DNA from 4 places in the Photorhabdus machadonis genome. Region 4 is predicted to be linked to each of the others. Evidence: predicted binding sites of a transcription regulator. Region 4 holds the regulator's gene; each other region holds the start of a gene.
What was found. Region 4 encodes PurR, which represses purine synthesis genes. Its sites were predicted from a motif close to CANGCAAACGTTTGCNTG; they were not measured.
Positions count from the first base shown of each region.

Region 1: a site for PurR is predicted at 1,463-1,480, ahead of cvpA (colicin V production protein). Genes of this name have one in related genera too.
Region 2: a site for PurR is predicted at 914-931, ahead of gltS (sodium/glutamate symporter). Genes of this name have one in related genera too.
Region 3: a site for PurR is predicted at 3,351-3,368, ahead of guaB (IMP dehydrogenase). Genes of this name have one in related genera too.

Region 1 covers NZ_CP199761.1:1,900,845-1,908,926, reverse strand. The annotation lists gene purF (amidophosphoribosyltransferase) at 1-887, opposite strand, end outside; gene cvpA (colicin V production protein) at 902-1,408, opposite strand; gene dedD (cell division protein DedD) at 1,611-2,282, opposite strand; gene folC (bifunctional tetrahydrofolate synthase/dihydrofolate synthase) at 2,272-3,570, opposite strand; gene accD (acetyl-CoA carboxylase, carboxyltransferase subunit beta) at 3,563-4,507, opposite strand; gene ACUN2T_RS09405 (DedA family protein) at 4,609-5,298, opposite strand; gene truA (tRNA pseudouridine(38-40) synthase TruA) at 5,350-6,144, opposite strand; gene ACUN2T_RS09395 (aspartate-semialdehyde dehydrogenase) at 6,186-7,196, opposite strand; gene pdxB (4-phosphoerythronate dehydrogenase PdxB) at 7,249-8,082, opposite strand, start outside.
Region 2 covers NZ_CP199761.1:226,069-234,150, reverse strand. The annotation lists gene gltS (sodium/glutamate symporter) at 1-740, opposite strand, end outside; partial or broken gene ACUN2T_RS01150 (solute carrier family 23 protein) at 987-1,115, shown strand; gene ACUN2T_RS01145 (4-hydroxyphenylacetate 3-hydroxylase family protein) at 1,205-2,746, opposite strand; gene ACUN2T_RS01140 (AsmA family protein) at 3,321-5,033, shown strand; gene ACUN2T_RS01135 (hypothetical protein) at 5,173-5,364, opposite strand; gene fabY (fatty acid biosynthesis protein FabY) at 5,508-6,425, opposite strand; gene dtd (D-aminoacyl-tRNA deacylase) at 6,498-6,935, opposite strand; gene yihX (glucose-1-phosphatase) at 6,944-7,549, opposite strand; gene ACUN2T_RS01115 (carbon starvation CstA family protein) at 7,705-8,082, shown strand, end outside.
Region 3 covers NZ_CP199761.1:2,423,254-2,431,335, reverse strand. The annotation lists gene guaA (glutamine-hydrolyzing GMP synthase) at 173-1,750, opposite strand; gene guaB (IMP dehydrogenase) at 1,821-3,287, opposite strand; gene xseA (exodeoxyribonuclease VII large subunit) at 3,460-4,833, shown strand; gene ACUN2T_RS11530 (TonB-dependent receptor domain-containing protein) at 4,864-6,333, opposite strand; gene ACUN2T_RS11525 (S9 family peptidase) at 6,543-8,082, opposite strand, start outside.
Region 4 covers NZ_CP199761.1:2,566,168-2,574,249, reverse strand. The annotation lists gene slyA (transcriptional regulator SlyA) at 74-505, opposite strand; gene ACUN2T_RS12250 (DUF1289 domain-containing protein) at 1,064-1,303, opposite strand; gene gloA (lactoylglutathione lyase) at 1,476-1,889, shown strand; gene rnt (ribonuclease T) at 1,889-2,545, shown strand; gene ACUN2T_RS12235 (Grx4 family monothiol glutaredoxin) at 2,660-3,007, opposite strand; partial or broken gene ACUN2T_RS12230 (superoxide dismutase [Fe]) at 3,297-3,404, shown strand; gene purR (HTH-type transcriptional repressor PurR) at 3,899-4,924, shown strand; gene punR (DNA-binding transcriptional activator PunR) at 4,931-5,839, opposite strand; gene punC (purine nucleoside transporter PunC) at 5,986-7,185, shown strand; gene cfa (cyclopropane fatty acyl phospholipid synthase) at 7,483-8,082, shown strand, end outside.

The sequences.
Region 1 (8,082 bases), 670 kb from region 4:
ATATGAAGATCTTCCCATTCACGGGCAATTTTCGTCCCCAGCTTATTCCCCATCCGCACACGGGCGTTATAAACCGAAATTTTATCAATAAAGGAGTCTGGACGGGCAAAATAGACAAATTCAAACAAGCAAGGAGTCAGAGAAGGATTTTCAGCACACTGGCGGGTAAATAACTGGCCCTTCTCAGTGATATAAACCGCTTCACCCGATGCAACATCCCGCAGGAATTCAAAACCCAGCGTATCCAATGCAACACTTTCAGAAGCGACCATATATTCATTACGGCCATCATTCAGAGTACGCTTGCCTAACACCAACGGACGAATGCCGTGCGGATCACGGAAAGCGACTAACCCATGACCGATAATCATCGCAATACAGGCATAAGCACCACGAACCTGTTTATGCACTGCCGCTACCGCAGCGAAAATATTGTCAGGTTCCAACGGATAATGCTGGAAACGATCCAATTCATTAGCAAAAACATTGAGCAAAATCTCGGAATCTGACGGGGTATTCACATGGCGACGGGCATTTTCAAACAACATTCTTTTTAATTCATGCGCATTCGTCAAATTACCATTGTGTGTCAATGTAATACCAAATGGAGAGTTCACATAAAACGGCTGGGCTTCCGATGCACTGGCGCTGCCCGCCGTCGGATAGCGAACATGACCAATCCCAATCGCTCCCTGTAAACGCAGCATATGCCGGGTTTCAAACACATCTCTCACTAAGCCGTTGGCTTTGCGTAAACGAAACCCATTGTTACCATCAATAGTAGCAATGCCAGCAGCATCTTGCCCACGGTGCTGAAGCACCGTCAACGCATCATAAATCGACTGGTTAACCGGTGTAAAACCGACGATACCAACAATACCGCACATGTAGTTTTTCCTCATCAGCCAAGCGGAGAGGTATATTTCTCCGGCAGGAAACTTGACGCATTTTGCAGGTAGTCAAAGAACCACCTGATGATATGACTGAACTGTGGGATCAATTGTGACTGTTTCCAGTCATCACTTTGAGGCAATGGTGTGAATGTATCCAGAAAAAACAGAATAGCAGCAACAATCAGCACACCACGCAATGCCCCAAAGCAGACTCCAAGTACCCGATCAGTACCAGACAATCCAGTCCGTTGCACAAGAGAACCTATCACATAGTTCACCACGGAACCGACAATCAAAGTCGCAATAAACAGAAGCGCAATGGCGATTCCGTTACGCACCAGTTCATCTTCAAAACGGGTAAAATAGACCGCTAAGTAAGAGTAGAAATGGCTTGCCACAAAGAAAGCACATCCCCAAGTGACCAGTGACAACGCCTCACGAATAAACCCACGAATCAGGCTAACTAATGCCGAGAAGCCAATAATGGCAATAATAACGTAATCAATCCAAACCATGTTTTAATTCCAAAATAGACGCCCGGCATCCGTTTCAGGTGCATTTTAACAGAAAACGAAAACGTTTGCGTAGCAGATTTCCTATTCCACTGAAAATAATTAGCGGCGATATGGGAAACGCATTATCGCCGCAGTCACTTAATATTTATTACTTAATTTCATCACAATTATCCTATTCGTCACATAGGCATCGTCAGCTTTATTACGGTCTATAGCTTCTTACCTGCCCTTGTAATCCTGTCAGATTTTTTAGTTCTGATAACACCGAGTCGAGTTGTTGTTTAGACGCATTCGGACCGACATATATTCGGGTTAACTGCCCATTCACTGGCGATGAAGGTACCGTATAGACCTGATAACCCGACAACCGCAGTCTGGCAACGATCTCATCCACCTTTCCAGCGTTTTTCAAGGCACCTAGTTGTACAATATATGCTTGCCCTTGCGGTGCTTTTTCAACTGGTTTAACTTCAGGCTTCGGTTTAATCTCTGGCTTAGCCGACGCTGGCTGCTTAATGCCCAGTTTTTGTTCAGGATTAATCTGTGGTTGAGGTTTGACTTCAGGTTGAACAGCAGGAGGCACTATCGGTGCGGGTGGCGATGGAACTGTCACCAATGGTATTTCCGGCTGCTCCAGTGTTTCCGGCAGCAATATCTCTGTCTCATCTTCCAGAGGAATTGATAATATTGGCGAATTAAGGGGAGGAATAGATTCAATTTCTTGCTCATCCCCAGGCTTCGGAACCAGGGGAATTGATGCAAACTTATCTTCGTTATATTTCTTGTCGCCGTCCAACAATGCAGGCAGCACAATAACACCCAGTGCGACCAATACAATTGTGCCGACCAAACGATTTTGAAATTTACTTGCCACTTCGCTTCTCCCTGTCCAGAGCCTCCATGACATGCGCCACTGTGTGGAATGAACCACAAACGACAACAATATCCTGTTCATCAGCATCTGCCATTGCCTGATACCAGGCACTTTCCACATCAGTAAATACCCGTGGCTGTTCAAGATGCTCAACCAATGCCTGTGCATCTGCACCACGCAGTTCAGTCAACGGAGCGCAATACCACTCATTAATTTGCTGTGACAGGCAAGCCAGTGTGCCGGCAATATCTTTATCGCCAAGCATACCCACTACACCAAGAATTTTACTGCCCGGTTGACGGGGCAACAGGGCTAATTTCTGTACCAAATAAGCCGCTGCATGCGGGTTATGCGCCACATCCAGAATCAACAACGGCTTTTCATGAACTATTTGGAAACGCCCAGGCAACTGCGCATTTTGCAGCCCCTGATGGATGGCATTTTCATTAATAGCCTGACTGACTTTATCTCCTTGTCGTAATAGGCAACAAATAACACCCATTGCGGTTGCGGCATTCATCAGAGGAACATTTGGCAAAGGCAGATGACTAAATAGCATATCATCAGATTGCCAGTGCCAATCTTTCCCCTGTTGAGAAAAGCGCCAGTCAATACCACAGCGGAACAACCTGGCCCCTAGTTGATCCGCGACTTCCGCAATAGAAGATGGCATATCCGGTTCACCCACCACAGCAAGACGATCTTTGCGGAAAATACCCGCTTTCTCACGACCAATATGTTCGCGATCAGCCCCTAACCAGTCAATGTGATCGAGTGCAATACTGGTAACGGCTGCAATATCGGCATCCACAATATTAGTCGCATCCAGCCGCCCACCTAAGCCAACTTCTAAGATGACCACATCCAGGCAAGCTTCTTTAAGCAATTGCAGAGCCGCTAATGTGCCATACTCAAAATAAGTTAGTGAAATACCACCACGACGGGATTCAATATCCGCAAATACACGACAGAATTCCTGTTCAGGTAACTCTTTACCCTGAATGCGGACTCTTTCAGTATAACGTACAAGATGCGGAGAGCTGTACACACCCACTCTCAGCCCAGCCGCTAGCAGAACAGATTCGATAGTGCAACAGGTGGTGCCTTTACCATTAGTGCCGGATACGGTTATCACCTTAGGCGCAGGATTAACCAGATCCAAGGTTCGAGCTAGTTTACCTACACGTTCAAGCCCCATATCAATGGCTTTAATATGCAGGTTTTCAAGATAGGAAAGCCACGTCATCAGCGGCGACGTGACTTGAGGAATTTGCAAAGTGTCAGACATCTTCTTTATTGGTATTTATTTGAATATCCGCCTCAACATCAGCGGGTTCTGCCACAAATTCAGCAACAACGGGTTTAGTACCGGATTGCGGCTGATGAGTCAGTTTAGAAAGCAAACTGGCAAGTGTGTCTCGTATTTCAGGACGACGAACAATCATGTCAATTGCCCCCTTTTCCAGCAAAAACTCACTGCGTTGGAAACCTGGTGGCAATTTCTCGCGTACTGTCTGCTCAATAACACGTGGACCGGCAAAGCCAATTAATGCCTTTGGTTCAGCAATATTAATATCACCCAACATTGCCAAACTCGCTGAAACACCGCCCATTGTCGGGTCAGTCATCACAGAGATATAAGGCAAACCACGCTCCTGCATTTTTGCCAAAGCAGCACTGGTTTTCGCCATCTGCATCAGTGACATCAACGCTTCTTGCATACGAGCACCACCACTGGAAGAAAAACAGACCAGAGGACAATTGTCTTCCAGCGCCTGTTCTACCGCGCGAACAAAACGGGCACCAACAACAGAAGCCATTGACCCCCCCATAAACGCAAATTCAAAAGCAGCAACCACCACCGGCATACCACTCAACGTGCCTTTCATCACGATCAGTGCGTCTTTCTCTTCAGTTTGCTTTTGTGCTGCCGATATGCGGTCTTTATACTTTTTAGAATCGCGGAATTTCAGAATATCCTTCGGCTCTAATTCTCCCCCTAATTCAGTTTTTGCGCCTTCATCAAGGAGAGTCTCCAGCCGGGTACGCGCCGAAATACGCATGTGATGATCACATTTAGGGCAAACCTCAAGATTGCGCTCTAACTCAGCACGGTAGAGCACTTGACTGCAACTATCACATTTAGTCCAAACTCCCTCTGGGATATTTGCCTTACGACTTTGGGTAATGTTGCTTTTATTAAGAATTTTTTCAATCCAGCTCATTGAATGATCTTTCCGTCTGAATCTGGCTTGTGCCAGCTTTGTTATATGTGCCATTAAACCACAATGCTATTACAGTGTGGATAAAAAACTGCTCAAACCTGTTACGGGTTATTGGTTTTCTGTTTCATCGCCGCACGACGGTAACGCCAGATTTCAATCACTCCGGGCAGGATTGAGATAAAGATGATAGCAACAATCAACAGTTTCAAATTCTGTTGTACCATTGACATATCACCGAATATATAACCAGCATAAGTGAATAACAGTACCCAAACCAGTGCGCCAATCACGTTATAAGCAGCAAAATGACGATAAGACATTTTCCCCATACCTGCAACGAATGGTGCAAATGTTCTGATAATTGGTACAAATCGCGCTAAAATAATGGCTTTCCCGCCATGTTTTTCATAAAATTCATGTGTTTTATCCAGATAACGTCGGCGGAAAATTTTCGAATCCGGGTTGGTAAATAATCTTTCGCCAAAGACACGACCTATAGCATAATTCACCGCATCGCCAATAATAGCCGCAATAATCATCAACACCACCATAATATGCACATTCAGATCATTTGAATCCAAAGCCGCTAAAGCACCCGCAACAAATAGCAGCGAATCTCCCGGCAGAAATGGAGTAACCACTAATCCTGTTTCACAAAACAGAATCAGGAACAGAATGCCATACACCCAATGACCATATTGTGCGACAAGCTCTGCTAAATGAATGTCAATATGGAGAATAAAATCAATAATAAATTTAGCAAAATCAACGAAATGTGTCAGATATTCCATAATATTCCCCGTTATACCAAAACGTCCTTGTCGGCAACCAAACCAAAAATGTTAAATTAGATCATCTGCCAGAAACAGAGGCCCCATAACCGATCCCGGCAAATCAAACTGTGCAGGGTAATCAACGGCAACCAGATATAATCCTGCCGCTTTGGCTGTCGCAGCGGCTTTTGTCCGGTCTTTTACCGCAAGCAATTGAGCCATCCAGTTGATACCCTGATTTCCACAGCCAATTTCCATCAGGCTACCGACAATATTACGCACCATATGATGCACAAAAGCGTTGGCTTTAATATCTATTACGACGTAATGCCCGTAACGATTGACATTAATATGCATCACATGACGCCAGGGTGTCTTGGATTGGCATTGAACCGCACGGAAAGAGGTAAAATCATTTTCCCCCAGCAAACACTGCGCGGCCTGATGCATCCGTTTTTCATCCAGTGGATAATGAAAATGTGTCACGCCACTGGCCAACACTGCCGGACGATAACGATGATTAAAAACAATATAACGATACCGCCGGGCAGTCGCGCTGAAACGGGCATGGAAATCCTCATCCACGGCTTTCACCCAACGAACAGCAATATCCGGCGGTAAATGTGCGTTCACACCCATTGTCCACGCCGCATCCTTGCGTTGTGCAGACGTTTCAAAATGAACGACTTGCCCTGTTGCATGTACTCCAGCATCAGTCCGACCGGCACAAAATACCGATATGGGTGCATTGGCGACTTTTGATAACGCTTTCTCAAGGCACCCCTGAACACTTTTTACTTCTTGCTGACGCTGCCAACCATAATACCGGCTGCCATCGTACTCAACTCCCAATGCAATTTTCATTTTTGAACCTGGCACAGATGCTGTTTGTTCTGTACCAGACATCAGTAAAATTGCTCCTGAATCAGTTTTTCGGCTGTCTCAACCGCCATCAGCGCACCACCAAATCGGATATTGTCGGCCACCGACCAGAATTGTAATACCTCCGGCATACCATAATCATTGCGCAGACAGCCAATACTCAGCAAATCATTACCAGACGCGTCTGTCACCTGAGTTGGATAATCGCCTTCTTCTGAAACGTTAATATCAACCATCCGCTCTAATTCTTCTCTGGCTTCTTCCACACCAACCGGACGCAATGTTTCCAAATGGACTACCTGAGCATTACCATAAAAAACAGAAGACTGAACGCAACTGACTGAAATGGGCAACCCCTCATCCTGTAAAATTTTGCGTATCTGATCTACAACGCAGCGCTCTTCACCCACTGAACCTTCAGCATCTGCCAACAGCGGCAAAAGATTAAACGCCAATTGTTTGCTGAAACGACCCGAATCGGGTGAGATACCGTTAAGTAAACGGGCGCTCTGCCCAGCTAATTCATCAATCGCCGCTTTGCCATGAACAGAAACAGAGAACAAATTAGTCAAATGTAAGCGTGCAATTCCGGCGGCGTCAACCAACGGTTTAATTGCTGTCAGCACCTGACTGGTCATGCAATCTGCCAAGGCGACAATATTACGGTTACGATAATCCGCCAACGCATGAGGATTCACACCCGGGACAATAAGGGGAACATCCGGCTCCATAGCAAACAATCCGCTGCTATCGAGCACCAGACAACCTGCTTCTGCCGCTTGTTCAGCATACTGTGCCGTGGCTTCTGTTCCGGCCACAAAAAAAGCGAGTTGCACCTGTGACCAGTCAAAGCCAGCAACATCACGGACAATTAAACTTTTACCATTAAAACGCAGGTTTTCACCGGCACTATGTTCACTGGCAAGAGGATACAGTTCACCAACGGGAAACTGACGCTCCTGTAATAACGCCATTATCGCTTCACCTACCGCGCCTGTCGCACCCAACAGGGCAATATTCCATCCTTCCGACATGTTGGTTTTCTCCACCTTATCTTTCTGACATGCAGATATATACCTGCACAAATTAAATCAGTTCTGTACTGAAACCAAGAGCGGCTAGCAACTCAGCACTCTCTCTGTTATCACAGCACACGGTCAGGGATGACCATTCCCGGCGTTCCAAATAGTTTTTACGCAGAAGATCGAATTGCCCTTTCTGACTGGCAACCTGCCGTAACGGGGTATCATCGCGGCGCACATCATACACTAAATGTATCAGTCGCTTTAGTGTGCTTTGAGTCACATTGCCATGCAAGGCGACCCGGCTGAAATCAGGTTCAGGCAACAGCTCAGATAAGGCAACCTTACGGGGCTGACCAAGGAATCCACAATAAGCCTCAAATACCTGTGTGGTGCCACGTGCCTTACCTTCGAGGGTATAACCCGCGATATGCGGAGTACCTATATCGACTAATTCCAGTAATGGCAGGGATAAATCAGGTTCTGGTTCCCAAACATCCAGCACAACACTGAGTTTTTTACCACGCGTCAACTCGGCAAGCAGTGCCTGATTATCAACAACTTCACCCCGGCTGGCGTTAATCAATATGCGGTTATCCGGCAAAGCCGACAATAATTCTGCACCCGCCAGATGAAGTGTTTTATATGGGCCTGATTTATTCAATGGCGTATGGAATGTCAGAATATCCGCCGCTTTGACCAATTTTTCCAATGGCCAAAATTCACCAGCATCACCTCTTTCAGCTCTTGGCGGATCACATAAGAGTGTCCGTATGCCAAGGGAAGATAACCGTTCGGCCAGCCGGCTACCGACATTACCGACGCCAATGATCCCGACAACCTTATCTTTGAGTTCAAAATTGTCACGTTCAGCCAATAACATCAATGCTGAGAAAAC
Region 2 (8,082 bases), 2.3 Mb from region 4:
GTCGGTAATTCAAACCATGTACCTTGCATAAGCTCAGAAATAAAATTACCTGCCATCAAACAGATAGCGATCAATGCGATTGTTTCCAACATGACCAACGCAGTGATCATCCGACCGGTATAAGGCTTCTCAAATGCGGTTGGCACTTCCGTATCATCTGACCTCAAGCCTGGAGTTGCGGTATTTCTCACCAGAAAACGGGCAACCGGACCACCAATCAAGCCACCCAGCACCAAACCGAAAGTCGCACAGGCCATTGCCACTTCTGTTGCATTTTCAAAACCGTAACGCTCACTAAACAGTTTACCCCAAGCGGCCCCCGTACCATGACCACCAGATAACGTAACAGACCCCGCCAATAAGCCCATTAATGGGTCCAAACCTAACAGTTTAGCCAAGGCGATACCCACCGTGTTCTGAACCAGCAACAAGCCAACAACGATGAAGACAAACGTTAAAAGGACCTTACCACCTGCTCTCAGGCTGGCAAGATTGGCATTCAAACCGATAGTGGCGAAGAAAGTTAACATCAAAGGGTCTTTAAGAGACAAATCAAAGCTGATTTCCCAACCTATTGTTTGTTTAACAACTAAAAGAATCAGAGCCACTAACAGGCCACCGGCGACCGGCTCAGGAATGGTGTATTTTTCAAGAAATGGAACTGATTGTACAAGTTTACGCCCAAGTAATAGTACTAATGCGGACGCAACGAGCGTGCCATAAACATCAAGATGATACATCTATGTACCCCAGCTATATTGTTAAAATTATGTAAGTTATTACGACGTTATACTCATCCTTTAGAAAACGCCAAAAGCAGGCAACGCTGGATTAGAAAAAAAATCTGCAACAAACACAAGTTAAAACATATAAAAATGTGACCAGAGCGAATCATAGCAACGAACAGAATTTTTACGCAAACGATTGCTTTTGCACAGTAGATGATTAAAATGCGTTTTTTGTCGGCCCGGAATTTCACATCATGCCCACCACTGCCACAAACTCTGTTTGCTGCTTGTCAGCATTTATTGGCAATGTTTGTCGCGGTCATCACGCCAGCAATTTTAATCTGTCAGGCGCTGAAGCTACCTGCTCACGATACACAGCGGATTATGGATGGTCTGACACTGAAAAATTCCAGAGCAGATAATCAACTTAATAATCACGCACATAAAATCAAAGTTGTGCGTGATTATGGTTTAGCCTAGCGGCTGGAAGGCCAAATAAAATCGTCACCGATCCAACCATCAAGACCGTATTCACTCATACACTGTTCAGCAAATCCCTTACATTGATCCACTAAACCCGACGATTGGGCGGCCAATAACACATCTATTCTGACGGTCTCATGGTTGCCAGAGTAATTGCGCTCGTATAATTCATGCCTGCCAGCGAATTCGGTACCGATCGAGTCCCAAATCAGTTTCATGAGCTTGACCCGCTCAACTGCGCTGTAACCATTAGAACCACGCACGTATTTATCAAGATAGGGAGACAGCTCTGGGTTGGAAAAATCGCTGGCATGAGAGTTAACATAAATTAAGGCACTCCCTAAATCCTGTTCAATAATTTCTTTTACCCGCGGGTAACCCAGCGTCATAAACCAACGATACGCCATTCCATACTCGTATCGAGGTAATAGGGCATCCTTACCCCAGGACTCCGGAGATTTAATCATCGCATCACTGAGCGCCCAAAACATATTACGCCATGCCAAGACCTCACCAACCCGTGTTTGTACGCCACGAAAATCCTTCGTACCCGTGGCTTCAACCCCCTTAATAATTAATCCACAAAGAAAATCAAGTTTAACCGCCAACCGGGTCACACCATGCAGCATAGCCCGATGGAAATAACCGGATTCAGCAAAAAATAACGAGACTCTATCTACATCGCCATAGATAAATACGTTCTCCCAAGGAACCTTTACTTTATCCATAATAATAATCGTATCGTTCTCATCAAATCGGGAAGAGAGCGGGTAATCAAAAGGGCTGCCTATTTTATCAGCCGCCAGTGCGTAAGAGGGACGACAAATTAATTTCAGTCCTGGCGCATTCATCGGTAAGGTACAAACCAACGCAAATTCCCGTTTCTTTATCGGTAAGCCATAATGACCAATAAAGTTGTAGTGACTAATCGCCGACCCCGTGGCAACGACTTTAGCGCCGCTGACAATTAATCCATCATCGCACTCTTTTTCAACATGAATACAAACATCACCAATTTCATCAGGAGGTAGATGGCGATCTATCGGCGGGTTAATAATTGAGTGATTCCAGTAAAACACTTTTTCCTGTGAGCGGGCATACCAGCTTTTTGCATTATCAGCAAACTCACCATAAAATTCTGGGTTTACGCCTAGTGAGGTAAGAAACGCCGCCTTATAGTCAGGGCTTCTACCCAACCAACCATAATTCATACGAGCCCACGCGGCGATAGCATCACGATCCGCAATGAGATCCTGCTGTGAGTGCGGTACACGGAAAAAGGGATGGGTTACACCACAACTACCCGTATCTGTAGCCGTAGTCAGTACGTCACGATGAACGGGATCATGCAAAGCGTCGTAGAGTTTCGCAACAGCGCGGGCTGGATTTTGAAAAGCAGGATGGCGAGCAACATCGTGGATACGTTCACCATAAGCCCAGACTTCCCGACCATCGTTTAGCCCATCCAGAAATTCCTTTCCAGTAAGTGGGCTGGTCATGCGGATACTGCTTGCATTCGACGATTTTTGTTTCATGCTTTCTGACATAATAGATTCCTTACGTTATTTATTTGCTGGAAGATGGGTGAAAGTAAACGATGAAGTCTTATTTCAATCATCAGTCAAACTGAGAAAGGAATAGAAGTAATTACGAAAAAAAATCATTATTCCACTTATAACCATCCATTAACACATTAATTCATTCTGATGTTATTGGCTATATTCCATGAGATAAAATATAGATTTAATAATTGCATTAATTACACAATATAATTATTAACAAATTCATGCAAGGTCCACAACACCTTAATAAAAAATAACTTATCATGAAAGGCACAAATAAAAACAAGCAAAGATCAATATCTAAAAGTTATTCTAAAACAATAAAGCAGCACTAATCACTCTTTATTTTTTACTTATCTCATCACATGAAATTATTAGAATTTACAACTAATATAGTTATTTATTGGTATTTTGGTTTTATCGTTCAATTATGCAAGCGTTACAAATAATAATTTCTCCTCGTTCATAACTTTTATTCACCACCTCTTGAGTGAACACAAAAATTACGGCATAAAAGGAAGTTATAAGCTGATTAAATTGGAGCCTGATGATGAGATGGTTAGGAAAATTGCTGGTTACTCTGTTATTGCTGTTAATACTGACAGTAGTCACTCTTTACGTCGTTATTCAGACAAACTGGGGCACTCACCAATTGAGTCAATGGCTCAGTAATCACAGTGATTATCAGGTTCAGATTGGCAATATCGAACATCACTGGTCACAACCCGGCACTCTGACATTCACCAATATCGCCCTTAGCGATAATAAACAACACTCCTTCACCTTAAAGGCTCAGGTTGCGGCATTCGATTTCAGTTGGCAGCAACTCACTTCTCCGCGTCATTTCCACCGTCTGTTATTGCAACAAGGCCAATTAGCGCTAAAAGGCCAGCAAAAATCCTTACCTTTTAGCGCCAATATCCTGCAACTCAATCAAATGTCTATTCAGTCAGAAAATGCAAACGGGCAGATCCAAGGGAAAAATATTACAGGTGGCATCACTCCCTGGACCCCTCAATCAGATGAATTGGCAGGGAGTGGGAAATTTCAGTTCAGTGCCGATAAGCTGAACTTAAATGATATTTCTCTTGAAAAGGTCATTATGCAAGGGAATAGCCAACAGAATACACTGATTATCAATTCATTTGGTGCAACATTGGCACACGGTTCGGTATCTGGTAACGGGCAACGTCTACCCGATGGGAGCTGGCAGTGGGATAATTTACTTATCAGTGATATTCGCTGGCAGACTTCAATGACACTTGAAGAATTATTGCGGAAAGTCAGTAAATTACCCGCAGTGAACATTAACAATCTGAGTCTCACTAATGCCAAGTTGGAAGGTAAAGAATGGTCTGCTAACTATCTGGATGCCACAGTAAAAAATATCGGTTTGGTTAACGGGAATTGGCAAGGGAAAGAAGGCATGATTGATTTCAACGTCATGGACACTACGCTTAATGATCTTCATGTCACCGACACAATTGGTCACCTTCTTATTGCTCAAAATGAGCTTAATATTGCCAATCTTACCGCCCGCTGGGAAAAGGGATTATTCCACATCAAAGCGCAATGGAACCACCAAACAAAGCAGTTCAAAATCGCAAATGCAACGGTGGCTGGTTTAACTTATACCTTGCCACAAAACTGGCATCAGTTACTGAAAGAATCATTGCCTAAATGGATATCTGGATTTTCCATTAACGAGATGACGATTAATAACAGCCTGTTGATTGATATCAATCCCGATTTTCCATTCCAACTCACCGCTCTTAATGGTTATGTCCATAATGTGGAATTACTGAAAGAAGGAAGATGGGGGATTTGGAGCGGATCTTCAAATCTGAACGCCACCAGCGCAACATTCAACAAAGTTGAATTAAACCGCCCTTATCTTAAATTACACACAGAGGGAAATAAACTCATCCTCGACCAATTAGATGCCTCTGTTGATGATGGGTTACTGAAAATTAAAGGCACAGTAGATCAACAAACACAGAAGTCATTCACTTTAAATTTTCAGGGCATGGATGCAGATTTAGCTATTTTGCATCAATGGGGCTGGGTTCCATTGAAATTACAGGGCAAAGGCAATTTCACTTTGCGGATACAAGGAGATCTTTCTGCTGACAACGTAAAAAATTCCCTCAGTGGCATACTTGATGCTACCGATAAACAATCAGGCAAAGAAACTCAAACCATCGATAAAGGACAGATATCTACAATAAACTGTGAAACCTGTTCAGTTATTAAGCAATAGCCGTGTCAACACCCAACAACACCAAATAGCCCAAAAATTGGGCTATTTGGGATACGATCACAGCTTAAATAGTTTTGCATGACTTCCAACCCGATATAAGAAAACCTCTTGCTCAGTTCTCTTATAAATCAATAGAAGATCAGAAGATCCGGCTTTCCATGATATGGATCGCCGCCTGCGTTGTGGCATTAGGAATGTAGCGTTCCTTTGTCGTTCTGGTTAATACCAGACGGACAAAACTAGACATATCCAAACTGTTATCCTGAGCAGCTCTCGCTACCGCATTTTTTAGTTCTTCAGGAACACGAACTTTTAATATGGCCGCATTCATAATATCCCCCTCTTATGACTGTTTGCTCCCTTATCGTAGGACTATTGTGGACACAAACCAAGATTGTCAGATTAATAAACACACAAAATCTGTATCCTATAGTGCTAAATACCACCAGTGGCATATTTGATGCCACTGTAAACCTAAGCTATCGCCGTGTAAGCATTTGGCAGCACCATATAGGTGCCGGTAAACACGGCACCTAGCCCATGATCACCGCTAACAGTCACTTCCAGCTTCACTCTCGCTTTGCTGCCCTGAGCAAGGCGAGCCAAATCGCCACTCATATTTTTAAGATCCGCAACAGATTTTGGCCTGCCAATAACAGGCTTTTTGTAACGGATATCAGCATCAGCCAGAATAATATCGCCCCCCAATTGGCGTTCTTGTAACAACAACCAAATCAATCCCCAGCCAGTCAGTGTTGCCAGTGAGAACAAACTACCTGCAAAGAGAGTTTGGTGAGGATTTTGATTCCCTGCTTCCGGCATCGTGGTAATAAAGCTCTGACCGGTATATTGAGAAATCCGCACCCCCATTTTCTCACTGAGGGGAATATGTCTGTACCAGGCTTTTTGCAATTCATTACACCAATCCGGCCGGTGAAGAATATCATCAAGTGTCGCAACAGGTTTGATCATCAGAAAATGGCGAACTGGTGTTGTTTGCGGGCTGGTAATTGGCCCGCGATTTTCAAAACCCAGTTTACTGAAAAAATCTACCGCGTACTCACGGGCGCTGCATACCACCCGTTTCACACCTTCCTGACGGGCAACGGATTCCAAGGCCATTGCGATCAGTTTTCCCAATCCTTTGCCCTGCACATGGGGATGTACTGCTAGAAAACGGATGGCGCCTTCACTATCCGCGTTGATATATAAACGCCCTACCGCCACCGGGTTACCTTTCTCATCCACAACCATCTGGTGATGAGCTATGGTGTCATAACCATCTTTCTCAGAGCCTACAGGCAGATGCAATGGCTTACGCAACATTTCCCAACGAAATCGATAATATGCTTCCAGTTCTTGTTCTGTTTCAGGTACTCGCAGATGATACATAGAAACTGCCCCTTTCTTTTGATCATGATATGTAATCGGGGGTAATTGCGCGTTACTGGCTGCTTTTCGTGGCTATACCTGCAACCAGAAAGTGACGGGGCCATCGTTTGTCAGACTGACTTTCATATCGGCAGCAAACCGCCCGATTTCTGTTTTTACACCACTTTGGCGGCATCGTTCAACAAAATAGCGATATAATTCATCAGCCTTATCCGGACTTGCGCCGCCAGAAAAACCAGGGCGCATTCCCTTTTGAGTATCAGCAGCCAAGGTAAACTGGGAAACAACCAGTAAACTGCCACCAACCTGTTGGACATTCAGATTCATTTTGTCCTGCTCATCACTGAATATCCGATACCCTATCACTTTCTCACATAACCGTTTTGTTTTTTGTTGATCATCGTCTTTTTCAACACCCAGCAATACCAGCAAACCGTGACCAATCGCCCCAACAGTTTCGTCCTCAACAACAACACTTGCCTGTGTTACCCGCTGGATTAACGCAATCATATTTTTCCTTAAATATTAAAACCGATTGTCTTGAAATAATCGGGGACTGTCTGCCGGTCAATAACATGAACACTCTCTATTCCTAACGTACCGGCTGCCGCCACATTTTCCAACACATCATCAAAAAATACTGCCTGAACCGGTGAAAAACCTTCTTTCTTAAGAACATATTTGAAAATATCAGGTTCAGGTTTACGCATTGACAAATCTTGGGACAGATAGAGGTCATCAGCCGATGCCGCAATTTCCGGGTAATTATGCGGCCAATAATCCAGGTGCAGACGGTTTGTATTGGATAACACCACAACCCGATGCCCTGCTTCACGTAATTTATTCATTATCTGAATGACTTCCGGCCGAATATCAATAAAAATAGCATGCCACCCGGCAGCAAACTGCTCAAAACTGAGTGAAATATTCATTTCCTGACATAAAGTATCAGCGAACTCCAGATCAGTAATTTGACCACGCTCATGTTTTTCAAACGTTTCTCCCATAGAGAAACTTTTCGTCAACGTCGCAAGAGGTGTGCCGCTCAAATTACTCCAGACAGCTAAAACTCTTTTAAAATCAATATCAATAATCACATTACCCATATCGAAGATATATAGCATGACCACCTCCTGGTTAATTAATGACTTTTTACTTTAATCGTATTTCTAATTAGAAAACAGTACGGGAAAGTAAAAAGCGAATTACTTCACGGTATTTTTCTTATGAAACGATAAAGTAGTCTCCAGATCAAAAAAGTAGAGTAAGGTGTTATTTTATGTTGTGGTTCCTTCTTTGTATTGGGCTTCTTCTGGCAGGGTATTTCATATACGGCAAGATTGTTGAAAAGATATTCACCATTCGACCAGAAAGAAAAACCCCCGCGCTTTCTATGGCAGATGGTGTTGACTATGTTGCAATGTCCACACCAAAAGTTTGGTTAATTCAGTTACTTAATATTGCCGGTGTCGGCCCTATTTTCGGCCCGATTCTTGGTGCCCTCTATGGCCCACTTGCCATGCTGTGGATTGTATTCGGTTGTATCTTTGCCGGCGCAGTACACGATTATTTCTCCGGTATGCTCAGTGTTCGCGCACAGGGAGCATCAGTACCCGTCATCGTCGGTAATGAACTGGGCAAGGCCATGAAGCATTTC
Region 3 (8,082 bases), 140 kb from region 4:
AGCAAAGAATCTTCAACAACATTCAACTTAAATTCTCATGAGCATTTATCCATAAAAAACTGCACCTCAGTGGTTGGTTTAATATCCAACTTTTAGGTGCAGTTCTAAGTTAGTAACTAAAATAGTTACTGGTTTTTCTAATCATTATCAATAGCAGGAAAAGATTATGCCATTATTCCCACTCAATCGTCGCAGGCGGTTTACCGCTGACGTCATACACAACTCTTGAAATTCCATTGACTTCATTAATAATCCGGTTAGAAACCCGGCCAAGGAAATCATAAGGTAAATGCGCCCAATGTGCAGTCATGAAATCGACTGTTTCTACTGCACGTAAAGAGACAACCCAGTCATATTTACGGCCATCCCCCATAACACCCACAGAACGAACGGGCAGGAATACAGTAAATGCCTGGCTTACCTTATTGTACAAATCAGCTTTGTGCAGCTCTTCAATAAAGATAGCATCTGCCCGACGCAGCAGATCACAGTACTCTTTCTTCACTTCACCCAAGACACGAACACCCAGACCAGGACCTGGGAATGGATGGCGGTTCAGCATGTCATAAGGCAATCCCAACGCTAAACCAATCTTGCGAACTTCATCTTTGAACAACTCTTTCAGCGGTTCCACCAGACCCAGTTTCATCTCTTCCGGCAAACCACCTACGTTATGGTGAGATTTGATGACGTGTGCTTTACCTGTCGCAGAAGCCGCTGATTCAATAACATCCGGGTAAATAGTGCCTTGCGCCAACCATTTAACCTGAGTCTGTTGACTTGCCTCTTGATCAAACACTTCAATAAACACACGGCCAATGGTTTTGCGTTTTTCTTCCGGATCATTGATGCCAGACAATGCAGTAAGGAAGCGATCTTCTGCGGGAACATGGACGATATTCAGCCCAAATTTACCAGCAAACATTTCCATTACCTGATCGGCTTCATTCAAACGCAGTAAACCGTTATCGACAAATACACAGGTCAGACGTTTGCCAATTGCACGATGCAGTAATAATGCAGTGACAGAGGAATCAACACCACCGGACAACCCCAAAATAACGTGATCATCACCAATCTGTTCACGCAGGCGTATAACCGCATCTTCAATAATCGAAGCAGGAGTCCACAGAGCTTCACATTGGCAAATATCCAATACAAAACGTTCCAGTATCCGTTGCCCTTGATGGGTATGGGTGACTTCCGGATGGAACTGTACACCATAAAAACGTTTTTCTTCATTTGCTATAATGGCAAACGGGCAGGCATCAGTGCTGGCAATAGTGATAAAATCCGCCGGTATTGCAGTGACTTTATCACCATGACTCATCCATACATCCAGTAATGGTTTACCCTGCTCATTCAACGAATCTTGGATACCACGAAGCAATGCACTTTCCGCTTTAATGTCAACCTGAGCATAACCGAATTCACGTTCAGTAGAACTTTCTACCTTACCACCGCATTGCATCGACATAGTTTGCATGCCATAGCAGACACCCAGTACAGGAATATCGGCGTTAAAAACATATTCAGGTGCACGTGGACTTCCCTGCTCTGTGGTACTTTCCGGGCCACCGGAAAGAATAATACCGCTTGGGTTGAATTCGCGGATTTGTTCTTCCGTTACATCCCATGCCCAAAGTTCACAGTAAACGCCGATTTCACGGATACGACGAGCAATCAACTGAGTATATTGCGACCCAAAATCAAGGATAAGAATGCGGTGCTGATGGATATTAGTTGTCATGTGCGGATAATTCCAAAAAGTAAAAATAAAAAAGAGTCAGTGGCCCTATTCAGGCCACAATAAATAGGAATTACAGGCCTAACCGATAGTTTGGAGACTCTTTAGTGATGGTTACATCGTGAACATGGCTTTCCTGAATACCAGCACCACTAATGCGAACAAATTCAGCTTTGGTTCTCAATTCATCAATAGTTGCGCAGCCAGTCAGCCCCATGCAGGAACGCAGGCCGCCCATTTGCTGATGGATAATGTTTTTCAGCAACCCCTTATAGGCAACACGACCTTCAATACCTTCCGGTACCAATTTGTCTGCGGCATTATCAGTTTGGAAATAGCGATCGGAAGAACCTTTAGACATCGCGCCCAGAGAGCCCATTCCACGATAAGATTTAAATGAACGCCCCTGGAACAGCTCAATCTCTCCTGGGGATTCTTCCGTTCCTGCCAACATGGAACCAACCATGACACAAGAGGCCCCAGCGGCAATTGCTTTTGCAATATCACCAGAGAAACGGATACCACCATCAGCAATAACCGGAATCCCTGTGCCTTCCAGCGCCTCAACCGCATCAGAGATAGCGGTAATTTGTGGCACACCGACACCTGTCACAATGCGGGTAGTACAGATAGAACCAGGACCAATACCGACTTTAACCGCATTGACACCAGCCGCTACCAACGCTTTTGCACCTTCTCCCGTCGCCACGTTACCGCCTATAATCTGTAGATTCGGGTATTTAGCGCGGGTTTCACGGATACGCTGCAATACCCCCTCAGAATGACCGTGTGATGAATCAATCAACAGAACATCAATACCGGCGGCAACCAACGCATCAACACGCTCTTCATTACCGGCACCCGCACCAACCGCAGCCCCAACGCGTAAACGTCCATGCTCATCCTTACAGGCATTAGGTTTACGTTCCGCTTTCTGGAAATCCTTAACCGTGATCATGCCAAGCAGATAAAAGTCTCCATCAACCACCAGCGCTTTTTCAACCCGTTTTTCGTGCATTTTTTGTAACACAACATCACGGGCTTCACCTTCTTTTACCGTTACCAGACGCTCTTTAGGTGTCATTACCGCAGTAACCGGCTGATCCAGATCAGTAACGAAACGAACGTCACGACCCGTAATAATACCAACTAACTCATTTCCTTCGGTAACAACAGGATAGCCAGCAAAACCATTACGTTTTGTCAGTGCCTGAACTTCACGCAGCGTGGTTTTAGGCGTCACAGTGACGGGGTCTGCCACAACACCACTCTCATGTTTTTTCACCCGACTAACTTCTTCTGCCTGACGCTCAATAGACATATTTTTATGGATGAAACCAATTCCACCTTCCTGAGCCAGTGCAATAGCCAAGCCGGATTCCGTTACGGTATCCATCGCCGCAGACAACATAGGAACATTCAGGCGAATAGTGGAAGTCAGTTGAGTAGACAGGTCAGCAGTGTTAGGCAGAACAGAAGAGTGGGCAGGAATTAACAGAACATCATCAAAGGTTAAAGCTTCTTTTTTAATTCGTAACATAAGCAATATCTCACCAGGCTGCGGACAATTTAAGGAATAAAATATTGCTGCGGCATTATACAGAATGTAATCGGTTGCCTCCAGCATTTTATGAAAAAATTTCTTGCTTACTTCATAACGAACGTTAGTATCAGTGAATTAAGCCCTTGTTTTGGAATTTGATCTGGCTCAAATGTCACTACCTTCTAATACTGGAATTTTTTCTATCAGCCGCCTCAATCAGACGGTCCGTCAACTGCTCGAAATGGAAATGGGCAGAATTTGGGTGAGTGCTGAAATATCGAATTTTTCTCAACCCTCCTCCGGCCACTGGTATTTCACACTGAAAGATGAACGCGCTCAGGTGCGGGCCGCAATGTTTCGCAGTAGTAATCAACGGGCGACATTCAAACCACAAAACGGCCAGCAGGTTTTAGTTCGCGCAGCAATTACGCTTTATGAACCTAGGGGAGACTATCAGCTTATTGTTGAAAGTATGCAACCCGCCGGTGATGGCCTGTTACAGCAGCAGTTTGAATTATTGAAACAGAAACTCAGTGACGAAGGATTATTTGATCAGAGTCATAAGAAACCCCTTCCCTCTCCTGCTCAACAGCTTGGGGTGATTACATCAGCCAGTGGTGCCGCCCTGCATGATATGCTGAATATTTTGCAACGCCGTGATCCATCATTGCCAATCGTCATTTATCCAACAGCCGTTCAAGGAACCGAAGCACCGTTACAGATTATTCGGGCAATTGAATTAGCTAATGAAAGGCAGGAATGTGATGTATTGATCGTCGGGCGTGGTGGTGGCTCGTTGGAAGATTTATGGAGTTTCAATGATGAACGTGTCGCCAGAGCGATTTTTCACAGTGATATTCCGATAGTCAGTGCCGTCGGCCATGAAACGGATGTTACCATTGCTGATTTCGTGGCAGATTTGCGGGCCCCGACACCATCAGCAGCCGCTGAATTGGTCAGCCGTAATCAGCTCGAATTGTTACGTCAAATCCAGTCGCAACAACAGCGATTGGAAATGGCAATGGATTACTTCTTTGCGCAGAAACAGCAGGTTTTCAGCCGGTTCTCTCACCGTTTACAACAACAGCACCCTCATTTACGGTTGGCTCGTCAGCAAAACTTACTGGTCAGTTTACGCCAGAGACTCACTGATAGCTTGCAACGACATTTGCGACAAAGCGATCTGGCTTATGAGAAATTGCAACAACGGCTCGGGTATTCAGAACCCAGTCAGCAGATCCGCCAGTATAGCCAACAGATTCAGCAACAAGATTTTCGGCTAAAACAAGCAATCGAACGACAAATCAGCCGTTTCAGAGAAAAATTTGCCGTCTCCTGTTCACGAATGGAAGCCGTCAGCCCACTGGCAACACTGGCCCGTGGTTATAGCATCAGCGAAGCCCCTGATGGAAAATTACTGAAACAAACCAAGCAAGTCCATGTTGGTGATGCTTTGAGAACCCGGTTACAAGATGGCTGGATTGAAAGTGAAGTGGTTAAGATCAAGAAAGAACGTAAAAAACGACCAGTAAGTCAGAAATAGTGGCATTCCTTGCCACTTATTTTTCCTATATCAGAAACGGATTTCTGCACCTGCAATATAAGTCCGGCCTCTGGCTGTTTGCATAGACGAAGTTTGTTCAATCATTAATGGAGACGAATTTGCGCGATTAAGTGCTTCAGAATAATTTTTATTTGCCAAGTTCTGTACTGAAAATTTCAACAGCACATTTTTATTTATCTGATAATCACTATAAAGATCGACTATTGTTGGGATTTTAGGTTCTCTTTGCAATATAACCCGCCCATCGTCATCAAAATTATATTGATCGGGGTCCATCTTATGAGAATCACCAGTATATTTAACAATCGCACCAATACGGACTTTCTCATCAAATAAACGGACACCAGTATCCAGAGTCATAAAACTATCAGGCAATTGTGACACGGGATCGGCACCAAAATGCGCTGTAGCGGCAGAAGTTGGCTGGCGCATTTTTTGCCAGCTATAAGCCAATTTGCTATAAAATATACCCGCATCATAATCAGCAGAAACTTCATACCCGTGTATTTTCACCGGCATCAGACTATTGTGATAGATATACATTTTTATGTTAGGATCGACTGTATCGTAATCTACTGAACTATCATCTCTACATGTTTTCCTATTGCCACAGATAAGCCAGATATCACTGAGAATATAATCTTTTATTTTAGATTGATACCAGGCAGCCTTCAGGCGGAAGGTATCTCCTTTTACAATCAAGTCTGGGCGGAAACTGTTAAAGCCAATTTGATAAGTGTCTGATGTCTCTCCTTTCAAAAATGGGTTCATTGATCCACCACCTTCATTACTATAGAAAGTTTCCTGAATATTTGGTGCTCTCATTGAACGGGCATAACTGACAAATGGCTGGAATTCAGGAATAATTTCTGCTGATAGTAAAACACTTGGATTAAATCCATTTTGTTTCAAATCCAATTCAGTTTCCCACTGAGGGAAACAAGGGATCCGCAAATCACAAGCCGGTTTATGGCCTTTGACACTGTAGTCCATATAATTAAACGAAATGTCTGCCCGATAAATTCCACGACTAATTTTCAGTCCGCCATAAATGCTGGCAATATCTTGTTTACCTCTTGGTGCAAAAACATTATTTTCTTTTGCTTCACTATCCATTTTTTCATATTTTTTCCTTTCTTCTTCATCTTGACCTTGACCAGAATAAATACTATCCGTTTCCTTGCTATATTTGGTTTTCATCAACTTACTGCCGAATGTCAGTTCAAAATCTGTATCACCATAGCCGAAACGGCTGATATTACTGATATCTATTGCATCTGATCTATTTTTAGCATTGCTATTCAGCAGCCTATAAAGTGAATCACCTTCGTAGCGTTGAGTCCCCTCACTGGTGCTAACCAGTAATTTTATATCAACCCATTCGCTGAATGGTGTGTAATTGTATTTTAGGTAAATATCCCGACTATCAATATGACGGCGGGTGAATTTATTATGATAATTCCGCCCACTGAGCTCCATATCATGAATCACCATAAGCAAGCCCTTGAAGCCCAATAAAAACAACGCTGGCTCCTGCTATTTTTGTCATTATGTTCATTTAAATTATCCCAAATTTCATACAAATAAATATTTGCTCACATGTCAGTTTTAAAAAAATAATAAAAAGGTTCAGCACTGATAAATACTTATCAGTGCTTTAAAGAATAAACTTATATTTATAATTTCTTTCAGTTATCTTTTAATTGCGGAAAGTATTTCTTAGCATCATCCAGCATCAAAATAAAACTGTAATCCAGTGCAGTGTCTTTCAGTCGATTAAAACGACCTGATTGACCACCATGCCCGGCACTCATATTGGTTTCCAATAATAAAATAGAGTTATCTTTCTTCATATCCCGTAATTTTGCTACCCATTTGGTCGGCTCCCAATATTGAACCTGTGAGTCATGCAATCCACTTGTGACTAATAAGTTCGGATAGCGCTGATGTTTTATATTGTCATAAGGACTATATGATTTAATCCGAAGATAATCTTCTTTATTTTCAGGATTACCCCACTCTTCATATTCACCTACGGTCAATGGAATAGAAGGATCAAGCATAGTAGTCACCGCATCAACAAATGGAACCTGAGCAACCACACCACGATATAATTCTGGAGCCTGATTAATCACAGCACCCATCAGCAAACCACCAGCACTGCCTCCCATAGCATAAACCCGTTTGCTGTCGCCATATTTCTGAGCAATCAATGCCTTGGTTACATCAATAAAGTCATTAAAACTATTCATTTTATTTTCGACTTTACCTTGCAGATACCATTTTTTACCTAATTCACCACCGCCACGTACATGCACCAATGCATAAACAAAACCTCTATCCAATAAACTCAATCGTGGTGAACTGAATGCAGGGTCCATACTCATACCATAAGCCCCATAACCATATATCAGGATCGGGTTCTGGCCTTTTTTGAACAGTGATTTACGATAAACCAAAGAAACAGGAACTTCCACGCCATCACGGGCCTTCACCCAAATACGCTGACTCTCATAATGATGTTTATCAAAGCCTTTGACTTCCTGCTGTTTAAGTAATTCCCGCTCACCGGTTTTCATATTCCACTGGAATGTTGAGCTTGGTGTTGTCATAGATGAATAACCATAACGCACAACATCGGTATCAGGTTCAGGGTTGTAATCAATCCATGCCATATAACTTGGATCATCAAACTTAATCTGTTTTTCCTGATCAGTTTCCCAATCAATCTGACGAATTGTCGGCAATCCTTTCGTTCGCTCCTGAACGATCAACCCGTTATTAAACAGTGCAAAATCTTCAAGATCCGTCTCCTGTTGCGGAGCTATCACTGTTTTCCACGGCGTATTTATGGCATCAGTTTGATAAAGGCCATAAGTTTCGTTTTCATGATTTGAGCGAATATAAAAATGGTCACGGAAATGGTCAATATAATATTCCCGTCCTTCCTGACGAGGAGAAAATACCTGAAGTTCAGCCTGTGGCTTATTCGCGTCAATCAGCAAATATTCAGAAGTTGAATTACTGGTTATCGACAACATAATATAATCACGAGAGGAGCTTTTAGCTATGCCTAAATAAAAACGCTCATCTTCTTCCTGATATATTTTCTGGTCTTCAGTGGTATCTGTACCATATTGGTGACAAAATACTTGGTATGGCAATAAAGTCTGTGAATGCCTGCGCACATAAAACAGTGTATTGCTGTCATTTGCCCAAACAATGTTG
Region 4 (8,082 bases):
GAAAACCGTGACTTCATCTTTGTAAGTCGCGGTTTTCTTTCATCTGGTTAGCATTTCATGGATATCGTCATTACTATCTACTCTGTAATTGGATAATATTTTGCTCTAATTTCTGTACTAAAGTAGAAAGAAAAGCAAGTTCCTCGCGTGAAATACCATCCAGAATCTCATTTCTTGTCGATTCAATAACACCATCTAACTCCCTAATAACCGATGCAGAGTCTTCAGTCAGCTTGATTCTTTTTGCACGACGATCATTGGCACAAGTATGCCGGGTGATAAGTCTTTTTTCCTCAAGCTGATCTAATGTTCTGACTAAAGATGGTTGTTCAATACCGATAGCTTTCGCCAACTGTATCTGAGATTGCTCCTGGGGTAACCGGCTAATATTGTATAGCGTTACCCAATGAGTCTGAGTTAATTCCAACGGCTTTAAACGATAATCAATTAAAGCACGCCAAATACGGACTAACCGTGCTAGATCTGATCCCAATGTAGATTCCAATTGTCCCTCCTTAAATAACTAGCCTACTAAACATAACAGCCAAATTTTTCTAAATCAGGCTAATTAGCCTTAAAAAGTATATATAATTTCTGTGTAATCACAGTAAACTCTTAGTAACTAACTAATTCAGGTAACTATAACCAAGAACAACTAAACTTAAATTCAATTTAGAACAAAACAATTAACATACAATATTTTTAACACAAAAACTATCAGAACTATGAATACAAACAAATAGAAACCAATAAATATCATTCAATACTTTATTCCAAGTACTATAAGGATAGCTGTCATCTAAATGCTAAGCTATCTATTTTTACATTAATGTTGTTTTTATTTTACATTTGTCACACAATCAAACTATAAATTCCATTTAAAACATAAAGTTACAAAAACATTCAAAATAAAAACCGATAGCCTTCCCGTTAAGCAATAAATAAAAAAATAACAAACAAAACACCGTAAATTATAGTAGAACATTTATAACTTCGCCAAAAATATAACCCTATATAAGTAAATCATTGAATTGTTAACTCTAATAACCTCAAAATTTTCTAATTAAAACAGTGATGGTTGCTCAGGTAGTTCTTCATCTGTCTGATTTTGTGCTCTCACTGCACGTAAATATCTTTGTCGGCACAATCTCAATACTTCACGCTTTTGCCCGCCTGACATTTTTATCCAATTAAATCTTTCTTCCCGGCTGCGATAACATCCCAAACAAAAACCCCGCTCATTAGCCTGACAAATTCCTCGACAAGGACTGGGAATAGCAAAGAACTCTAGTTGCTCGACCATCACATCCCCTTTCCTATACAATTCATATACTATATTTAATTATAAACCCAGATGAGAATAAATTATAATTATGGATAAATTGAACTGTAACCGTAAGACACGTTATAGTTAGTGGTTTTTGTGTGACCTGTCGCACAAAAATACTGGTAAAACCATTAAATGAGAGGTAATTATGCGCTTACTCCATACCATGATCCGCGTTGGTGATCTGCAACGTTCCATTGATTTTTATACTGAAGTATTAGGGATGCGCCTACTGCGCGTCAGTGAGAATACAGAATATAAGTACTCACTCGCCTTCGTTGGCTACACAGATGAAAGCGAAGGGGCGGTAATCGAGTTAACTTATAACTGGGGAGTTGACCATTATGCGATGGGAGATGCCTTTGGTCATATTGCATTGGGTGTCGATGATGTCGCAGCCACTTGCGAATCTATTCGCAAAGCAGGTGGTAACATTACCCGTGAAGCCGGTCCGGTAAAAGGTGGAACAACCATTATTGCTTTCGTTGAAGATCCAGATGGTTACAAAATTGAACTTATCGAAAACAAAAATGCCAGCAACGCCCTGGGTAACGCAATCTGATGTCTGACAAAAAAGAGCCAAACGTCCTTAGTGGGCGTTTTCGAGGTTATTACCCTGTCGTTATTGATGTTGAAACTGGCGGCTTTAATGCCAAAACAGACGCGTTACTTGAAATTGCCGCCATCACACTGGAGATGGATAATCAAGGTTGGCTGGTGCCCAGCGAATCACTTCATTTCCATATTGAGCCATTTGAGGGAGCAAATCTTGAACCAGCAGCCCTAGAGTTTACCGGCATCGATCCATCAAATCCGCTACGTGGCGCAGTAAGCGAATATGAAGCTTTGCACGCTATTTTTAAAATGGTTCGTAAAGGGATAAAAAACAATCATTGCAGTCGGGCCATTATCGTTGCGCACAATGCTAACTTTGATCATAGCTTTGTTATGGCTGCCGCAGAACGCACCAGACTGAAACGGAATCCGTTTCATCCATTTGCGACTTTTGATACGGCGGCTTTAAGTGGCCTGGTATTAGGACAAACGATTTTAGCAAAAGCCTGTTCCACAGCCGGGATCGCATTCGATAATAATCAGGCTCACAGCGCCTTATATGATACTGAGCGTACCACTGAATTATTCTGTGAAATGGTTAATCGCTGGAAACAACTTGGTGGCTGGCCCTTAGCGATAACAGAAGAAGAAAAAACCGGATAAACTTATAGCTAACGATAAGATTAATTCAATCAAATTGAAATTTAAGCAATAACAAAAACCCCCATATTTCAACATATGGGGAGATAGCATCATAGCCTGTCGCTAATTTAAAAATTACTCTGTCGCGTTTTCGTCCTGAGAGCGATATTTATCAGCGGCTTCTTTAATTAATGTTTGTAACTCACCACGCTGATACATCTCAATGATAATATCACATCCACCGACCAACTCACCCTCGACCCAAAGCTGAGGGAAAGTTGGCCAATTAGCATATTTTGGCAATTCTGCACGAATATCTGGATTTTGCAAAATATCTACATAAGCAAAACGTTCACCACATGCAGATAAAGCCTGAACCGCCTGTGCAGAAAATCCACAATTTGGTAATTTAGGGGAGCCTTTCATATACAGCAGAATCGGGTTCTCTTTAATTTGGCGCTCAATCTTATCAATAGTCGTCATTTTTATTTCCTTTAAACCAACAGTATGTTGATAACCAACATCGTCACAATATTGGCGGAGAATACCATTTTCTTTCACCAATATGCATCCTGATATTTTCTTATCCTGGAACGGATGGTTTCTTGTTGACTGTTATTTATCGTGGAAGTTGTTAAGATAATTAGCAAAAATAGCCACACAATAATTAGCTTCATTTGCTCTTCGCCATGCTTTGTCCTACTGAATGCACGATTTACAGGGCACTAAAACCCGAAAAGAAAAGGCGTAATCAATGTCTTTTGAATGACCCATTCTGCCTTATGCTAAAGATGCATTAGAACCACATATCTCCACCGAAACACTGGAATACCACTGTGGCAAACACCATAACATTTATGTTGTAAACCTGAATAACCTGGGTTAATCACCATCAGTTTGCCTGATGACCATCCGTACTAACATTCAAAGGGCAGATAAGCCATTGAAGCTGTCTGCCCTTTTTCCTTGCAATATAAAAACCCAATTTTTACATCACCTAATCAACTCAAAACATCAGGCAAAGGTCAAGCAAACAGCGGCAAAAATGGCAATCATCACCAACGTGCTCACCGCAGTAAATAAGCCAAGTTTCAAATCAGTATTCATCGATCCTCCTCTGAATAGAAGTCTATAACCACAAATACCATTCAATTAACATGGTTAATTATCCTTACATTAAGGAAAAAACATAAGATAGCGATCACCTTGTATTTTATAACATTGATTTTTGCTTTCACTTTTGAGCCAGATCAGACAAAATTCAGGATTTATCGCTAACGTATTGCCAGCAGACACCCTAATGTATAAAGATACTGGCAAACGATTAACAAAGAGTTTTAAATTTAGACCAAAAGGTCAGGAGTCTTTCATCTCATGGCAACGATCAAAGATGTGGCTAAACACGCTGGTGTTTCAACCACTACTGTATCCCATGTTATTAATAAAACCCGTTTCGTCGCCGAAGATACCAAGGCTGCCGTTTGGGCTGCTATCAAAGAACTGAATTATTCACCCAGTGCCGTTGCCCGCAGTCTGAAAGTTAACCATACAAAATCGATCGGATTACTGGCAACGTCCAGCGAAGCCCCCTATTTCGCTGAAGTTATTGAATCTGTTGAAAACAGTTGTTATAGCAAGGGCTATACGCTGATTTTGTGTAACTCACACAATAACATTGATAAACAGAAAGCCTATCTGGCCATGCTGGCACAAAAACGGGTGGATGGATTACTGGTGATGTGTTCAGAATACCCGGAACAGTTATTAGGAATGTTGGAAGATTATCGCAATATTCCCATGGTCGTCATGGATTGGGGACAAGCCAGAGGTGATTTCATTGATACTATTATTGATAACGCATTCCACGGCGGTTATCTGGCTGGTCGCTATCTTATTGAGCGTGGTCATCGTGATATTGGTGCAATCCCGGGTCCCTTGGCACGAAACACCGGTGGGGGCCGTCATCAGGGGTTCTTGAAAGCATTAAAAGAAGCCAGCATTCCAATCAGAGAAGAATGGATTGTTCAGGGGGATTTTGAGCCAGAATCGGGCTACAAAGCCATGCATCAAATTCTGAATCAAAAACAGCGCCCGACAGCAGTTTTCTGTGGTGGCGATGTTATGGCAATGGGGGCTATTTGTGCTACTGATGAATTAGGATTACGTGTCCCACAGGATATTTCTGTGATCGGTTACGACAATATACGCAACGCCCGCTATTTCTCTCCGGCATTGACAACTATCCATCAGCCAAAAGAACGTCTGGGACAAATGGCATTTTCCATGTTACTGGACAGAATCGTCAGTAAACGTGAAGATGCACAAACTATTGAAGTACATCCACGTTTGGTTGAGCGGCGTTCTGTCACCGATGGCCCATTTATCGACTATCGCCGTTAATCCTCCCTATACATCCTGAAGCCATTCAGCATTAAGAGTTTCACTATCGCCGAGATAGCCAAGAAGCCAACTTAATGCCGGAGAATGGCTATTTTGCACCCATGTCAAACAACATGGGCTATCTGGCAAAGGCTGCTCTAATGCCAATGCTTCCAATTTCTTCTGCCGGATCAGTGGCATTGCCCTATGCTTAGGCACCATTCCCACACATAACCCCTCATTCAGACAAGCCAGACCAGACTCCCAATCAGGGACCACCAGCCTGCGCTGATTATCGAGAGTCCAGGTGTCACGCTTCGGTAAATTGCGGGATGTATCCTCAAGACACAAGCTAGGATAAGGCCGCATTTGATCATCAGACAGTAGACCGGTCAGCTGAGTCAAAGCATGGCCCGTACTGACGACACACAGCCAAGGCATAAATCCCATATCCCGGAAACTGTACCTTTCCCCTACCGGCGCTACCCGGGTGGCACCGATTGCAACATCAACCCGGCTATCCACCAGCGCGTCCCATACACCATTGAATACTTCCTGATGAATAAACAGCTCTATATCAGGAAAATGGTGATAAAAATCAAGAATAAGCTGACGACTGCGTTCTGGTTTAACAACACGGTCAATAGCAATACTGAATTGCCCTCTCCAGCCATTTGCAACCTGTTGGCATTGATGACGAGTGTCAATCATTTTTTTGATAACAGCACGCGCCTCTTTGATAAAAATACTGCCTGACTCCGTTAATTCCACATCCCGGTGACGACGTTCAAACAACGGGACGGCAAGCCATTCTTCCAGTTGTCTTACGGTATAACTGATTGCCGAAGGGACACGGTGAAGTTCTGATGCAGCAGCACTAAAACTTCCCGTTCTGGCAACAGCATCCACAACTTCAAGTGAATATTCTGACCACATAATTTTACCTTTCAATTTTTTTCACAGCATTATCCAAATATTACCGTTTCACAAGTAAAAATCACGGCATATAGAATATGTACAAATATTCTTATCTACCTACACAGCAAGTTATTTCAATCATGATATCCAAAGAGAGTAATCAAATGAAAAACTCAGGTCAGTTCATGTTCTACCTTGCAGGCTTGAGTATGCTAGGTTACCTGGCTATTGATATGTATCTACCGGCATTCGGCTCTATGCAACAAGAATTGGGCACATCGGCGGGAGCAATCAGTGCCAGCCTGAGCATCTTTCTTGCAGGCTTTGCCTTTGCTCAACTTTTATGGGGGCCTCTTTCAGATCGCTTTGGAAGAAAACCTATTATCATCATCGGGTTATTAATGTTTTCTGTCGGCTGTCTGGGTATGCTTTGGGTAACAGACGCCACGCAACTTTTAGTTTTGCGTTTTATCCAAGCCATAGGTGTTTGTTCAGCGGCGGTTTCATGGCAAGCATTAGTTATTGATCGTTATGATGCCAACCGTATCAAACGCGTTTTTGCCACGATTATGCCCCTAGTCGCACTTTCCCCTGCTCTGGCACCTTTGATGGGCGCCTGGCTGTTACAACATGGCGGCTGGCGTATTATTTTCCTGGTATTACTGGCAATTACATTATTACTGCTGTTGCCTACTCTATTCCTGCAAGAAAACCGCAAAAAAAACAGTGAGACTGAAACGCAGAAAAGCCATGTATCTTTCTTTACGTTACTAAAATCGCCGGTGTTCAGTGGCAACGTCCTGATATTTGCATCATGCAGTGCTGGTTTTTTCGCCTGGTTAACAGGTTCGCCTTTCATTCTTAGTCATATGGGATATGACTCAAACGACATCGGTCTGAGTTATGTACCTCAAACGTTAGCCTTTATGGCTGGTGGTTATGGATGCCGCAGTATCTTAACCAAAATAAGGAGTGAAATTGTTTTCCCTTATCTGTTGGCTGGTTATGCTGTCAGCATGATTGTGCTGTATTTAATCGCAACATTCAGCGAACCAACTCTGTTGACAATTCTAGTCCCTTTCTGTTTTATGGCCGCTATGAATGGTGCTTCATATCCCATTGCAGTCTCTAATGCTTTATCCGCTTACCCACAAGACAGTGGAAAAGCCGCCGCATTGCAAAACACGCTCCAATTAGGACTCTGTTTTATTGCCAGCCTGGTTGTTTCAGCATTTGTCAACAATCCACTTATATCGACAACCACTGTCATGGCTTCTACCGTTATTCTGATGGCACTAGGATATTTTATACAGTGGGAAAAAAAAGCTGATCGCTGTATTCAAGTTGTTGAAAAACATTCCTGATATTAATCAAATCGTTACTTCAATAAAGACTGTTAATTATCAATTAATTACAGTCTTTATTTATTAATTGATGAAACAATTTTCCGCTTTTATACTCATACAAGTTCCTTATTTTAAATAACCTGAATTTGAGGTTTTCAGGAACAACGATGGCCCCCATTAAGTTTATGGATTAGTAATTTTTAGGGTTTCTCGCTTTAATTTTTTGCTATTTTTTGCATTTTGCTCCCTCGCATTCTGCTTTGTTAGCGAAAACGAACCCCCTCAATATTCCACCACCCTAACCCTGGAGAGTATATGAGTTCATCGCACATTGAAAACCAAAAAACCGTCACTAATTCCAATTCCTGGCAGCGAATTGCCAATGACATGCTACAAGAAGCAGGGGTTCAGATTAATGGTCACAATCCCTATGATATCCAGGTAAAAAATCCTGATTTCTATAAAAGAGTTTTACAACAGGGTTCAATGGGATTAGGTGAAAGTTATATGGCTGGCTGGTGGGATTGTGAGCAGTTAGATATTTTCTTTTATCGCGTTTTACGGGCTGGATTAGAAAATAAAATTCCCAGTAATTTCAAAGATACACTGAAAATCGCAATAACCCGCTTACGTAATTTACAAACGCCAAAACGGTCATGGATTGTCGGTCATAAACATTATGATTTAGGCAATGATCTTTTTACCCGTATGCTTGACCCTCATATGCAATATTCCTGCGGATACTGGAAACAAGCTGAAACATTAGAACAGGCTCAACTTGATAAATTGAAGCTCATCTGCAAGAAATTAAAGCTCTCTCCAGGTATGACCTTGTTGGATATTGGGTGTGGTTGGGGAGGGTTATCGCTTTATGCTGCGAGAAACTATGGTGTTTCCGTAACCGGTGTAACCGTT